DNA from 3 places in the Arthrobacter pasteuri genome. Region 2 is predicted to be linked to each of the others. Evidence: riboswitches for the same ligand, from Rfam matches in the RefSeq annotation. Region 2 holds a riboswitch; each other region holds the start of a gene.

Region 1 (3,885 bases), on a different contig from region 2:
TTCGCCGCGCAGGGCTGGTTCCTCGCCGGCGACGGCGCGCGGTACGACGACGACGGCGACACCTGGATCCTGGGGCGCGTGGACGACGTCATCAACGTCTCCGGCCACCGCCTCTCCACGATCGAGATCGAGTCGGCGCTCGTGGCGCACCCGCTCGTGACCGAAGCCGGAGCCTGTCCGGTCCCCGACCCGCTGACGGGCCACGCCATCGCGGCCTTCGTGGTGCTGGCGCCGGGCGCGGATCCGGACACGGACGTGTCGGCCACGCTGCGCGCGCATGTCGCGGAGGCCATCGGACCGATCGCGCGGCCCTCGGCCGTCGTCGTCGTGCCGGACGTGCCCAAGACGAGGTCGGGGAAGATCATGCGTCGCCTGCTGACGCAGCTGTACGAGGGCACCCCGCTCGGGGACACCACCTCGCTGCAGAACGAGGGCTGCATTCCCGGCATCCAGGACGTCCTGGCCGGCAGGCGCTGACCCGCGTCGAAGACCGGCCCGCGTTAAAAGAGGAAGCGGCAGGCGCCCCGTCCAAGCACCTGCCGCTTCCCGCGTATGGTCCGTTCCGGTACTAGCCCGCTACCCGAACGAAGGATGCCCCCGGGAGGTCCGAGAGGGGGTGCTGCATGGTGAGGTTCGAGCCGTTCATGCCGCTGCTGATGACCTGGCCACCGCCGACATAGATGGCCACGTGCCCGGCCGTGATGACGATGTCGCCGGGGGCCGGGGTCGCCACGGTGGAGCCGAACTGGAAGAACTGCGACGGGCCGAGGTCGCCCACGGAGATGCCGGCGGCACGCAGCGCCTTCTCGACCAGCACGGTGCAGTCCTGGATCGCGCCCGCTGAGAGCTGCGCCTGGGCCGACGCCACAAGGGTGCCGGCGACGCCGCTGGAGGAAGCGATCGGGGTGATGTCCGCCGAGGCGAGGTACACGCTCGATGCGGGGGCAGCGGCGACCGAGGCCGGCGCAACGGCTGCGGCCTGCTGGACCGGCGCTGCCGGGGCGATAGCGGGTGCCTGCTGGGTGACCGCTGCCGCAGCGTTGGCCACGGGAACGGACACGACGGGAACAGACACGGTCTGCGCCGGGGCCTGCGCTCCGCCTCCGGTCGGGATGGCGATGCTGTCGCCCGGGAAGATCACCGATGTGAGCAAGAGGCCGTTGGCTGCGAGGACCGCAGTCAGGTCCACCCCGTAGGCGGCCGAGATCGCGCCGAGGGTGTCGCCGCCGACGACGGTGTGGATGGCGCCCGATACGGCAGGTGAAGCGGCGGGTGCCGGAGCCGGTGCAGGGGTCGGTACGACCGACGCAGCGGCAGCAGCGGGAACCGAGGCCGTGCGCTGGTCGGAGTATTCACCGGCGTGGGCGGTGCCCACCGCGCCGAGCGCGAGGCCCGAGGTGACGGCGACGATGGCGATCGGACGGCCGACGGCGGTGGCGTGGGCCTTCGCTGCGCGGGACAGGCCCGTCAGCGCGATGTTGCCGTCGATGTCGGCACGGTGGCGCGCCGGGGAAGTCTTTCGTGACATGGATGTATACCTCTCCCATGCCTGCGGGGTGAGCTGTCGGGTTCGGATGGGAGTCACCCGGCCGTGGGCATCAACGGTTGGTGATGCGATACGACTTAACCCCGAGGACGCTGACAGGTGGTCCTGCGCGCCCGGTGGAACTGTGGTTCCCCCGTCCCCGCCTCGGTGATGTGCGTATCCCGTTCGGCGGCAGGGCTCGGCAATCCATCCGGGAGGGCCTCCTATGAACGGAGGCACGCGACGACGATACCCAGCGCTCCCCGCGTTTGTCACATTTGCATAACGGCCCGTACCCTATGCGCGGCATGACGGCCCGTGCCCTACGCGCGGAGGGACCGCCAGCGACGGAAGGCGAGGACCGTACCGCCCGCACTGAGAGCCAGCAGCACCCACTGCTGCACATAGAACCAGGCGGAGGCCGCCGACCCGGCACTGCCCGCGACCAGCAGGATGCTGCTCCCCAGGGTGACGGTCAGCACGACACCGACGCAGAAGAGCGTGTTCCAGAGCTTGCGTTCCTGCGTGCGTCCCGCGGACTTCCAGCTATCCATTCCTCCACCCTAGGCAGGAGAGCTCACACCCGGTGATGCATCCCTGCCACTGGGCGACATATTGTTTGGATCTGCGGCGCCCCGGTGTCACACTCGACGTGACCATCCCGAGCGGCTGAGAGATCTGGCTCACTGACGCCGCAGCAACCCTGGCCCCGCACCATCGCGGCGACATTAGGGTGCTACTGCCAGACCGATGGAGGAAACCATGAGCATCGCCGACCTTTCCACGCCCCTCAAGTTCGCCTACTGGGTCCCCAACGTCAGCGGTGGCCTGGTGGTCTCGACCATCGAGCAGCGCACCAGCTGGGACTTCGACTACAACAAGAAGCTCGCTCGCATCGCCGAGGACGCCGGCTTCGAGTACGCCCTCTCCCAGACCCGCTACGCCGCGTCCTACGGCGCGGACAAGCAGCACGAGGCGACGTCGTTCTCCCTCGCCCTGCTGGCGGCCACCGAGAAGCTGAAGGTGATCGCCGCCGTCCACCCGGGCATGTGGCACCCCGGTGTGCTCGCGAAGTACATCATCACCGCCGACCACATCTCGAACGGCCGCGCCGCCGTCAACATCGTCTCCGGCTGGCTGAAGGACGAGTTCACCAACTTCGGCCTCGAATGGCTCGAGCACGACGAGCGCTACGTCCGCACCGAGGAGTTCATCCGTGTGCTGCGCGGGCTCTGGACGGAGGAGGGCTACAGCCAGGCGGGCAAGTACTACAACATCAACGACTTCACCCTGAGTCCGGCTCCCGTGGACGTTCCGGGGCGCCCCCACCCCGAGGTCTTCTTCGGCGGGAACTCGACGGCGGCCCAGGCCACCGCGGGCCGCGTGGCCGACTGGTACTTCTCCAACGGCAAGGACCTCGAGGGATTCAAGGACAACATCGCCGGCGTCCAGGCGTCCGCCGAGCAGGCCGGGCGGCGTCCGCGGTACGGCCTCAACGGGTTCGTCATCGCACGCGACTCCGAGAAGGAGGCGCGCGACACCCTGCGCGAGATCGTCGAGAAGGCGCACCGCCCCGCGGTGGAGGGCTTCCGCGACGCCGTGCAGGAAGCCGGCCCCTCGACGAAGGACGGCAAGGGCATGTGGGCCGACTCCACCTTCGAGGACCTCGTGCAGTACAACGACGGCTTCAAGACTCAACTCATCGGAACGCCCGAGCAGATCGCCGAGCGCATCGTGGAGTACAAGAAAATCGGCGTGAACCTCTTCCTCACCTGCTACCTGCACTTCCAGGAGGAAGTGGCCGCCTTCGGCACCGACATCCTGCCGATCGTGCGGGAACTCGAGGCGGATGCGGCCCGCAGCGCGGGAGTGGACTTCGACCCCGACGGTACGCTCGCCGTCCCCAGCAAGGCAGGTGTCTGATGGCAGAACGTTCCTTCGGTTTCCGCACGCGGGCGCTCCACGCCGGCGGCACCCCGGACGCCACCCACGGCGCCCGGGCCGTCCCGATCTACCAGACGACGTCGTTCGTCTTCAAGGACACGAACGACGCCGCCAACCTCTTCGCCCTGCAGAAGTACGGCAACATCTACTCGCGCATCGGCAACCCCACCGTCGCGGCGTTCGAGGAGCGCATCGCGTCCCTCGAGGGCGGCATCGGCGCGGTGGCGACGGCGTCGGGCATGAGTGCGGAGTTCATCACCTTCGCGGCGCTCTGCCAGGCAGGCGACCACATCGTCGCCGCCTCGCAGCTGTACGGCGGGACGGTCACCCAGCTGGACGTCACGCTGCGCCGTTTCGGCATCGAGACCACCTTCGTCCCGGGAACGGATCCGGCGGACTACGCGGCGGCGATCCGC
Region 2 (3,885 bases):
CTACCGCGGCTGACCCCGGCACCAGGAACCGACCGACGGAACAGACAGGGAAGGGCGGGATGCTGTGCATCCCGCCCTTCCTTCGTATCGTCCTGGTACCGGCGCAGGGCCGGTGCAGGGTTATCGCGTGTAGTAGCCGTCCACCGACATGGCGTTGACCGAGTGCACGAGCGTTCCCTGCGAGGGGTTGAGCGCGCTGATCATCTCGCCGTTGCCGAGGTAGATACCGACGTGGCTGCCGCCGTTCTGGCTCACCAGGTCGCCCGGCTGGGGGTTGCTGGTGGGCGTCAGGGCCGCGAACTGCGACCAGGTGGTGCGCGGCAGGCTGACGCCGTTCTGTGCGTAGACCCACTGCACGAAGCCGGAGCAGTCCCAGGCGCCGAAGGAGGTGCCGCCGTAGACGTATGCCGAGCCGAGGCCCTGCATCGCGGTCGCGGTGATGCCGCTGGTCGCTACCGGCGTGAAGGCTGCGGCCTGCGTGCTGAGGCCCGTCGAGTTGCCTGCCGGAGCAGCTGCGGGAGCAGCGACCGGAGCGGCTACGGGAGCAGCGACCGGAGCGGCTACGGGAGCAGCGACCGGTGCGGCTGCGGGGGCCGCGAGGATGGCTGCGGACTGGACGGAGTACTGCTGGGGTGCAGCGGAACCGCCGAGGGAGATCGACTGGCCGGGGTAGATGACCGAGCTGTACCCGAGGCCGTTGGCCGTGAAGACGGCCTGGAGGCTCACGCCGTGGGCTGCTGCGATGCTGCCGAGGGTGTCCCCGGCCTGGACGGTGTAGGTACCTGCCGCAGCGGTGGTCGCCGCTGCCGGCTGGGTGCTGGTGGACTGGACGCTGATCTCGCCGGCGGCGCTTGCCGGAAGCGCTGCACCGAGCATGATGCCGGATGCGGCAACGACGACGGCGGCGGGCTTGCCGGCCACCGAAGCAGAGGCGCTGACCGCGCGGGATGCGGTGACGAGGGGGTTGGTGCGCGTGGGGACTGCCCGGTGGCGCGCGGAAGTGTTCTTCTTGGACATGCTGTTGCCTTTCCCAATGCCTACGAAGTTAGCTGTCGGGTTCGGATGGGACATCCGGACGCGTTTCCCGTAGACCACCGCCCCCGGTGCTGGTCTACGCGCGTCTTAACCCCAAGGACTCTCAGGTGAGTCCGCTATTGGTTCCCCCGCCCCTGTCGAACGTGTTGAGCGAACGGTCCATCCTCATCGACAGGGTTAGGCAGTGCGAGGATGGGCGCCCGTCCGTGGTGGACCGGGCGCGGGCTTAACCGTACGCGGTCGGACGCGTCTTGTCACGTTTGGGTCACGAACCCCGCACGACGACGGGGTTCCGGGGCCTCGGCTAGGATCGCGCGTTGCGCGGTCTTGGCTGGCAGACGGGGCAGAGGAAGGACGACCGGTTCATGAAGGCCTCCCGTCGCAGGAGGGTCGTCCGGCCCTCCGACAGGCACCGGCGGCAGGGCTGCCCGGCACGCCCGTAGGCTTCCAGATCGCGCGCGAAGTAGCCGGACGCTCCGTTGACGTTGACGTACAGCGAGTCGAAACTGGTGCCGCCGGCCTCTAGGGCCCGCCGCATCACGGTCGTGACCGCCTCGACGACGCGGAGGGTGTCCGGCCGGCGGAGGGTGTCGGTGGGACGCGCGTAGTGCATCCTCGCCGCCCACAGGGCCTCGTCGGCGTAGATGTTCCCGATGCCCGAGATGAGGCCCTGGTCGAGGAGTGCGCGCTTGAGGCTTGTCCTCCGCTCCCGGAGCCGGCGGTGAAAGGACTCCGTGGAGAACGCGGGGTCGAGGGGATCGCGGGCGATGTGCGCGGCCTGCCGGGGTATGAACGGGAGGCTTCCGCCCCCGAGCCCGCCCGGCCGGCCATCGGTCGTCCGCTCGAGGTCCGTCACGAACATACCGCCGAAGATCCGTTGGTCCACGAAGCGCAGGTCTGCCGGAAGCGGAGTGCCGTCCGCATCGGTTGCGGCGGACAGTCTCAGCCGCACCTTCAGGTGCTTCTCCAGCGGCGCGTCGGGCTCCTCGATGAGCAGCTGCCCACTCATCCCGAGGTGGGCCATGAGGGCGGTGGAAGGAGCACTGGAGGGAGCGCTGGAGGGGCCGTCCGGATCCTCGAGGATCATCCAGAGGAACTTCCCGCGGCGGACGACGTCCGTCACGCGGGCGCCCGTGACGTTGCCGCGGAAATCCTCGACCCCGTGGACATGCCGTCGAAGCGATCGCGCGTCGAGGACGTCGACGTCCTCGACGGTCCGCCCGGTCACCCAGCGCGCCAGGCCCCGGCGTACCACCTCGACCTCGGGGAGTTCAGGCACTCAGGCCCTGTCCGCGGCGGACCCGCCGACCGCGTCGGGCCTGACGTCCGCAGGAACCCCGGATGCGTCCGCAAGGAGTCGCCAGGACTCGGCCGCCGCAGCCTGCTCCGCTTCCTTCTTGGAGTGCCCGCAGCCGGATCCGTAGTCGACGCCGCCGATCACCAGGCGCGCCGTGAAGGTACGGGCGTGGTCGGGGCCGGTCCCTTCGACCTGGTAGTCGATCAGCCCCAGGCGACGGGCGGCGGCGGTCTCCTGGATACGGGTCTTCCAGTCGGTGCCCTCTCCGAGGACCGCGGAGTCCCGCAGGAGCGGTCCGATGAGCCGCATGACCATTGCGCGTGCGGTCTCGATCCCGTGGCTCAGGTACGCCGCCCCGATGACGGCTTCCATCGTGTCCGCGAGGATGGAGGCCTTGTCTCGGCCGTTGGTGAGCTTCTCACCCTGGCCGAGCAGCACGTAGTTGCCGAGATCGAGGGAACGGGCAACCCCCGCCAGCGCCTTGGTGCTGACGACGGCGGAGCGCCGCTTCGCCAGTTCACCCTCGGACAGACCGGGATTGTCCCGGTACAGCGCGTCCGTCACCGACAGGCCGAGCACGGAGTCGCCGAGGAACTCCAGGCGCTCGTTCGTGGGGATCCCGCCCTGTTCGTAGGCGTAGGACCGGTGCGTCAGGGCAAGACGAAGCGTCTCGGTGTCGATATCGACACCGAGACGCCTCGTGAGTTCTGCTGTATTCTTCACAACCGCATCAGCTGATCCAGCATCGGACGGATGCCTGCCGCAGCACCGGGCGTGCGGCAGGCCATGGTCCGTTGTCAGACGTCGGCTACCTTGCGGCCCTTGTACTCGAGGAACAGCGGGGTACCGGCTGAGTCGGTGACAACCTTGGCCTGGTGGGCGAGGCTGTAGGTGACGCGGCCGTTCTCGATGGTCTTGACCAGCTTGGGGGCGGTTGCCTTCCACTGGGACCGGCGTGCGCGGGTATTCGCGCGGGACATCTTCCGCTTCGGGACAGCCACGGCTAACTCTCTTCTCTCTCGTCTGACTCTGACTTGGTTGCCGCGTCATTCTCAGCGGCGGTGCCCGCCAGCCCTGCAAGGGCTGACCAGCGAGGATCCAAAACTTCATGGTGGTGGTCCGGATCATCGTTGAGCCGGGCTCCGCATTCGGAGCACAGACCCTTGCAATCCTCCCGGCACACCGGCTGGAATGGCAGCGACGTAACCACTGCATCCCTCAGCACGGGTTCCAGATCGACCGAATCGTTCTCCACCCTGTACTGTTCTTCGTCCTCTTCCACCGACAGCGACTGGGAGTCGCTGTAGAAGAAGAGTTCCTGGATGTCCACATCGCGGTCGAACCGCAGTGGCTCCAGGCAACGGCCGCACTCGCCGGTTACCTCGACGTTTGCCGTTCCCGACACCAGGATTCCCTCGTGCACCGATTCGAACCGCAGGTCCAGTTCCATCTCGGAACCTTCCTGCACACCGATCAGTGCGACGCCGAAGTCCTTCGGTGCCGGTACATGTTCTTCAACTGTCCGCATGCTTCCCGGACTGCGTCCGAGATCC
Region 3 (3,885 bases), on a different contig from region 2:
GGGCGCCGTCGTCCGCCCCCTCCACCCTCCGTACGGGAGCCGCGACCCCTGTCGAGGTCTCGTTCTGCGGCCACGCGTAGGCGTCGACGCCGTCCTCCGCGACGGGGTCGGGGCGGGTGCCGGGCTCGGCGGTGATGATGCTCGATGCGTCGAGGAACGGCGCCTTGTCAGTCGCGGAGGCGAACTTCGAACCGAACTCGCCGAAGGAGAGGTGCTGCGCCTTCCGTTCGACGAGGCCGAACGCCGCCACGTCCCAGAACGCGGTCGACCCGCCGACGCCGAGGACCACCTCGTACCCCTCGGGGGCGCCGAAGAAGGTGCTGAGCCCCTCACGCACCCGCCCCACCAGGTTGCGGACGGGAGCCTGGCGGTGGGAGGTCCCCAGCAGCGACGGCCCGGCGGCCACCAGTGCGTCGATCTGCCCGCTTCGCACCTTCGACGGACCTGCGCCGAAACGCCCGTCCGCGGGCAGCAGGTGTTCGGGGATGCGGGGCAGGTCGCTCATGGTCGCTCCAGCTGTGTCGGTGGCGGGTATCGCCCTCATTCTGCCCCAGCGGCGGTCGGCCCTCCATTTGTGAACGCCGGAGCGGGACACCCCTGCGCCGGCCGGCGGCGGCTCCTGGCTGATTGCCGGGCGCGTCGCGCCATGGGTTAACCTTGGGAGGCGTGGGGCGGAGCTGGCTGTGCCGGCCGTGGCACCCCCACCGGCGTGAGGCATTCCAGCCGCGCGACCTCACCGCACCAAGGAGCTGAACCGCATGACGGACCTCATCGACACCACCGAGATGTACCTGCGGACCATCCTTGAGCTCGAGGAAGAGAACATCGTTGCCCTCCGCGCCCGCATCGCCGAGCGGCTTCGCCACTCGGGTCCGACCGTCTCCCAGACCATCGGCCGCATGGAACGCGACGGACTCGTGGTCGTCTCCGGCGACCGGCACCTCGAACTGACCGAACTGGGGCGCCGCAGGGCCACCGGGGTCATGAGGAAGCACCGCCTCGCGGAGCGGCTCCTGAGCGACGTCATCGGACTCGACTGGGCCTACGTCCACGACGAGGCCTGCCGCTGGGAGCACGTCATGAGCGAGCGCGTGGAGCGCCGGCTCTACGAACTCCTCGGAAAGCCCTCCGAATCTCCCTACGGCAACCCGATCCCGGGGCTCGAGGCCATCGGCGGCGTCCAGTCCGAGCTGTTCACCGACGGCGTCGTCACGCTGCTCTCCGCGATGGGCACGTACTCGCCCGAGAAGCAGGTCACGCTCGTGCGGCTGGCCGAGCCGATCCAGGTGGATCCGGAACTCCTCACGCAGCTCGACGAGGGCGGACTGCGCCCGGGCGCGCAGCTGAACCTCGAGTCCGTCGGAGGGTACGTCTCCGTGCGCGTGCCCGGCGTCGAGGGAGCGCTGGAACTACCTCCCGAGGTGGCGTCCCACGTGTTCGTATCCATCGCGGCGTAACCGCCGTCACCAATAACACACCATTCTGTGACCAGAATGTGACATAACCGGCATTCGTGTTGTACGGTTCATTTCGTGCCAAATTCGCTCTAGATCCGGCACCCTCCTGCAAATCGCCTAGCTCTGCCATTGCTCGAGGTCCGTCCGCACCATCGCATGGCAGAGGCGGGGGAACCAAGTTTCGGGTTTCTTTCGAGAAATCCTTGGGGTGAAGTCGCTGTTACCGCAGCGGCCGGGTGACTCCCATCCGAATCCGACAGCTCACCTCGCAGGCGTTGGGAGAGGTAATCCAACGTGTCCACCAGCTCTTTGCTGGGCCGCCACCGCGCGCCCCAGAACGCCAACCCGCTGACCGCTCTTTCCGCCGCAGTAGCGTCGAACGCAGGATCGGTCGGCCGCCAGGCCGCCGTCATCGCCGCGGCTTCCGGCCTCGTGCTGACCAGCGGAGTTGCAGCCAACGCCGCCGATCTCCAGCCGCAGCGCGACGTCGCATCCTCCAGCATCACCCTTCCCTCGGCCCGCCAGGCCGTCGTCGCGTCGTCCAAGACCGTCGTGTCCTTCAACAGGACCGCGGTGAAGGTCCACGCCAAGCCGGTCGTCGCCAAGAAGGCCCCGGTCGTCGAAGCCCCCGTCGCTCCGGCTCCCGTCGTCGAGGCTCCTGCTGCTGAGGCTCCCGCCGCTCCCGCTCCCGTCGTGAAGGCTCCCGCAGCTCCGGCTCCCGCCGTCCAGGCTGCCGCTGCCGTCCAGGCCGTCGCTGCTCCCGCGCCGGCTCCCGCAGCTGCCCCTGCACCTGCCCCCGCCCCTGCACCTGCTCCCGCACCCGCACCTGCTCCCGCACCCGCACCTGCTCCCGCCCCTGCGGTCTCCTCTGGTGTCGCCGCGACGATCGCCGCCGCTGCCAAGGGCCAGCTCGGCGTCATGCAGGACTGCACGCGCCTGGCCAGCAACTCCCTCGCCGCTGCCGGCATCAACTTCCACGGCTGGCCGGCAGGCTACCTCTCCCTGGGCCGCACCGTGAGCGCCGGCGAGGCCATCCCGGGCGACCTCATCTACTACGCCGACGGCGGCATGGGCGCAGCCCACATCGCTGTCTACATCGGTGGCGGCCAGGCCGTCCACGGTGGATTCAACGGCAACACCACGGTGATCGCACCGGCCGAGCTCGGCTCGGGTGGCGTGTACATCCGCGTCGGCGGCTGATCACCGCACGCACCAGGATCAGGGAACCGGCACGCTGTGCCGGTTTCCTGCGTTTAAGCGGTCGCAGGAGGAGCCCGGGTGCGGTACGTCAAGCCCGCCCGGCCGGGGTTCGCCGCAGGCGGGTCTCCGGCTTACCCTTGCAGTGTCAATCCGAAGCTCTTCTCCCGTACCCGGGATGGCAACCGGTTGCGGGGAACAGGTCAGCAATGAGGCCAACGCATGCGCACTCTTGTTCTGAATGCTGGGTATGAACCACTTGCGGTCATCACATTCCGCCGGGCGCTGGTGCTTGTGCTCACGGGGAAGGCGAGCGTCGTCGCCGAGGACGGCGAACCGGTCGTCGGCCCCACCGAGATCCTCGGGAGACCCTCGGTGATCCTCCTCAACCGCTACGTGAAGATCCCGTACCGCCACGACCTGACAGCCACGCGGCGGGGGGTGCTGCGTCGCGACAACCACCTGTGCGCCTATTGCGGCAAGACCGCCTCGACCATCGACCATGTCCTGCCGCGCTCCAGGGGCGGAGGGGACACCTGGGAGAACCTCGTGGCCTGCTGCCTGAAGTGCAACAACGCCAAGGGGGACAAGACCCTCGGCAGCCTCGGCTGGAAGCTGCGCATCGTGCCGATGCCTCCGCGGGGACCGCAGTGGCAGATCCGCGAGCTCGAGAAGCCGGCGCCGCAATGGAACGAGTTCCTCAGCGAGACCGCTGCGTGATCCTCGACGTACCGGAGTTCGACGCCGTGGTCCTCGCGGGTGGCAGGTCCTCCCGGCTCGGCGGCGTGCCGAAGGCCGGACTGGTCCTGGAGGGCACGACCCTGCTCCAGCGCACCTGCGCAGCCCTCGCCTGCGCCGGGCGCCTGACGGTCGTGGGGCCGGAGCCCGACGACGCCGGACGGCTTCCCCCTGCGGCAGTGTTCGTGCGGGAGGAACCCGCTTTCGCGGGACCGGCAGCGGCGGTCGTCGCCGGATTCCGGGCGGGACCAGGACGAAGGGCGCCGTGGTGCGCCGTCGTCGCCTGCGACATGCCCCGCATCGCCGTCCTTCTCGAGGTGCTGCTCCGGGAGGCTGCCGCGGGAGCACCGGAGTCCCTGGTCGCGGTCGACGACGGGCGTGAACAGCCGCTGGCCGCGCTGTACCGGAGCGCCGACCTCGCGGCCGCCATCGACGCCGTCCTCGCGCACGGACCTGCCGACAACCTGTCCATGCGCAGCCTCCTTGCTAGTGT

The links. A riboswitch is a leader RNA that binds a small molecule or an ion and turns the genes downstream of it on or off. The one in region 2 is predicted to bind cyclic di-AMP.
Region 1: another riboswitch for cyclic di-AMP. It lies ahead of ACX80H_RS13880 (LysM peptidoglycan-binding domain-containing protein); the one in region 2 lies ahead of ACX80H_RS02795 (NlpC/P60 family protein).
Region 3: another riboswitch for cyclic di-AMP. It lies ahead of ACX80H_RS13025 (NlpC/P60 family protein); the one in region 2 lies ahead of ACX80H_RS02795 (NlpC/P60 family protein).

What each region holds. Positions count from the first base shown of each region.
Region 1 covers NZ_JBTNDO010000003.1:145,792-149,676, forward strand. The annotation lists gene acs (acetate--CoA ligase) at 1-477, shown strand, start outside; gene ACX80H_RS13880 (LysM peptidoglycan-binding domain-containing protein) at 569-1,528, opposite strand; cyclic di-AMP (ydaO/yuaA leader) riboswitch at 1,532-1,713, opposite strand; gene ACX80H_RS13885 (hypothetical protein) at 1,849-2,079, opposite strand; SAM riboswitch class I at 2,179-2,282, shown strand; gene sfnG (dimethylsulfone monooxygenase SfnG) at 2,288-3,448, shown strand; gene ACX80H_RS13895 (O-acetylhomoserine aminocarboxypropyltransferase/cysteine synthase family protein) at 3,448-3,885, shown strand, end outside.
Region 2 covers NZ_JBTNDO010000001.1:583,035-586,919, forward strand. The annotation lists gene ACX80H_RS02790 (NAD-dependent epimerase/dehydratase family protein) at 1-13, shown strand, start outside; gene ACX80H_RS02795 (NlpC/P60 family protein) at 121-1,017, opposite strand; cyclic di-AMP (ydaO/yuaA leader) riboswitch at 1,020-1,198, opposite strand; gene mutM (bifunctional DNA-formamidopyrimidine glycosylase/DNA-(apurinic or apyrimidinic site) lyase) at 1,340-2,314, opposite strand; gene rnc (ribonuclease III) at 2,315-3,055, opposite strand; gene rpmF (50S ribosomal protein L32) at 3,130-3,333, opposite strand; gene ACX80H_RS02815 (YceD family protein) at 3,336-3,885, opposite strand, start outside.
Region 3 covers NZ_JBTNDO010000002.1:416,244-420,128, reverse strand. The annotation lists gene serC (phosphoserine transaminase) at 1-505, opposite strand, end outside; gene ACX80H_RS13030 (iron-dependent transcriptional repressor DtxR) at 759-1,457, shown strand; cyclic di-AMP (ydaO/yuaA leader) riboswitch at 1,569-1,746, shown strand; gene ACX80H_RS13025 (NlpC/P60 family protein) at 1,752-2,657, shown strand; gene ACX80H_RS13020 (HNH endonuclease) at 2,877-3,374, shown strand; gene mobA (molybdenum cofactor guanylyltransferase) at 3,371-3,885, shown strand, end outside.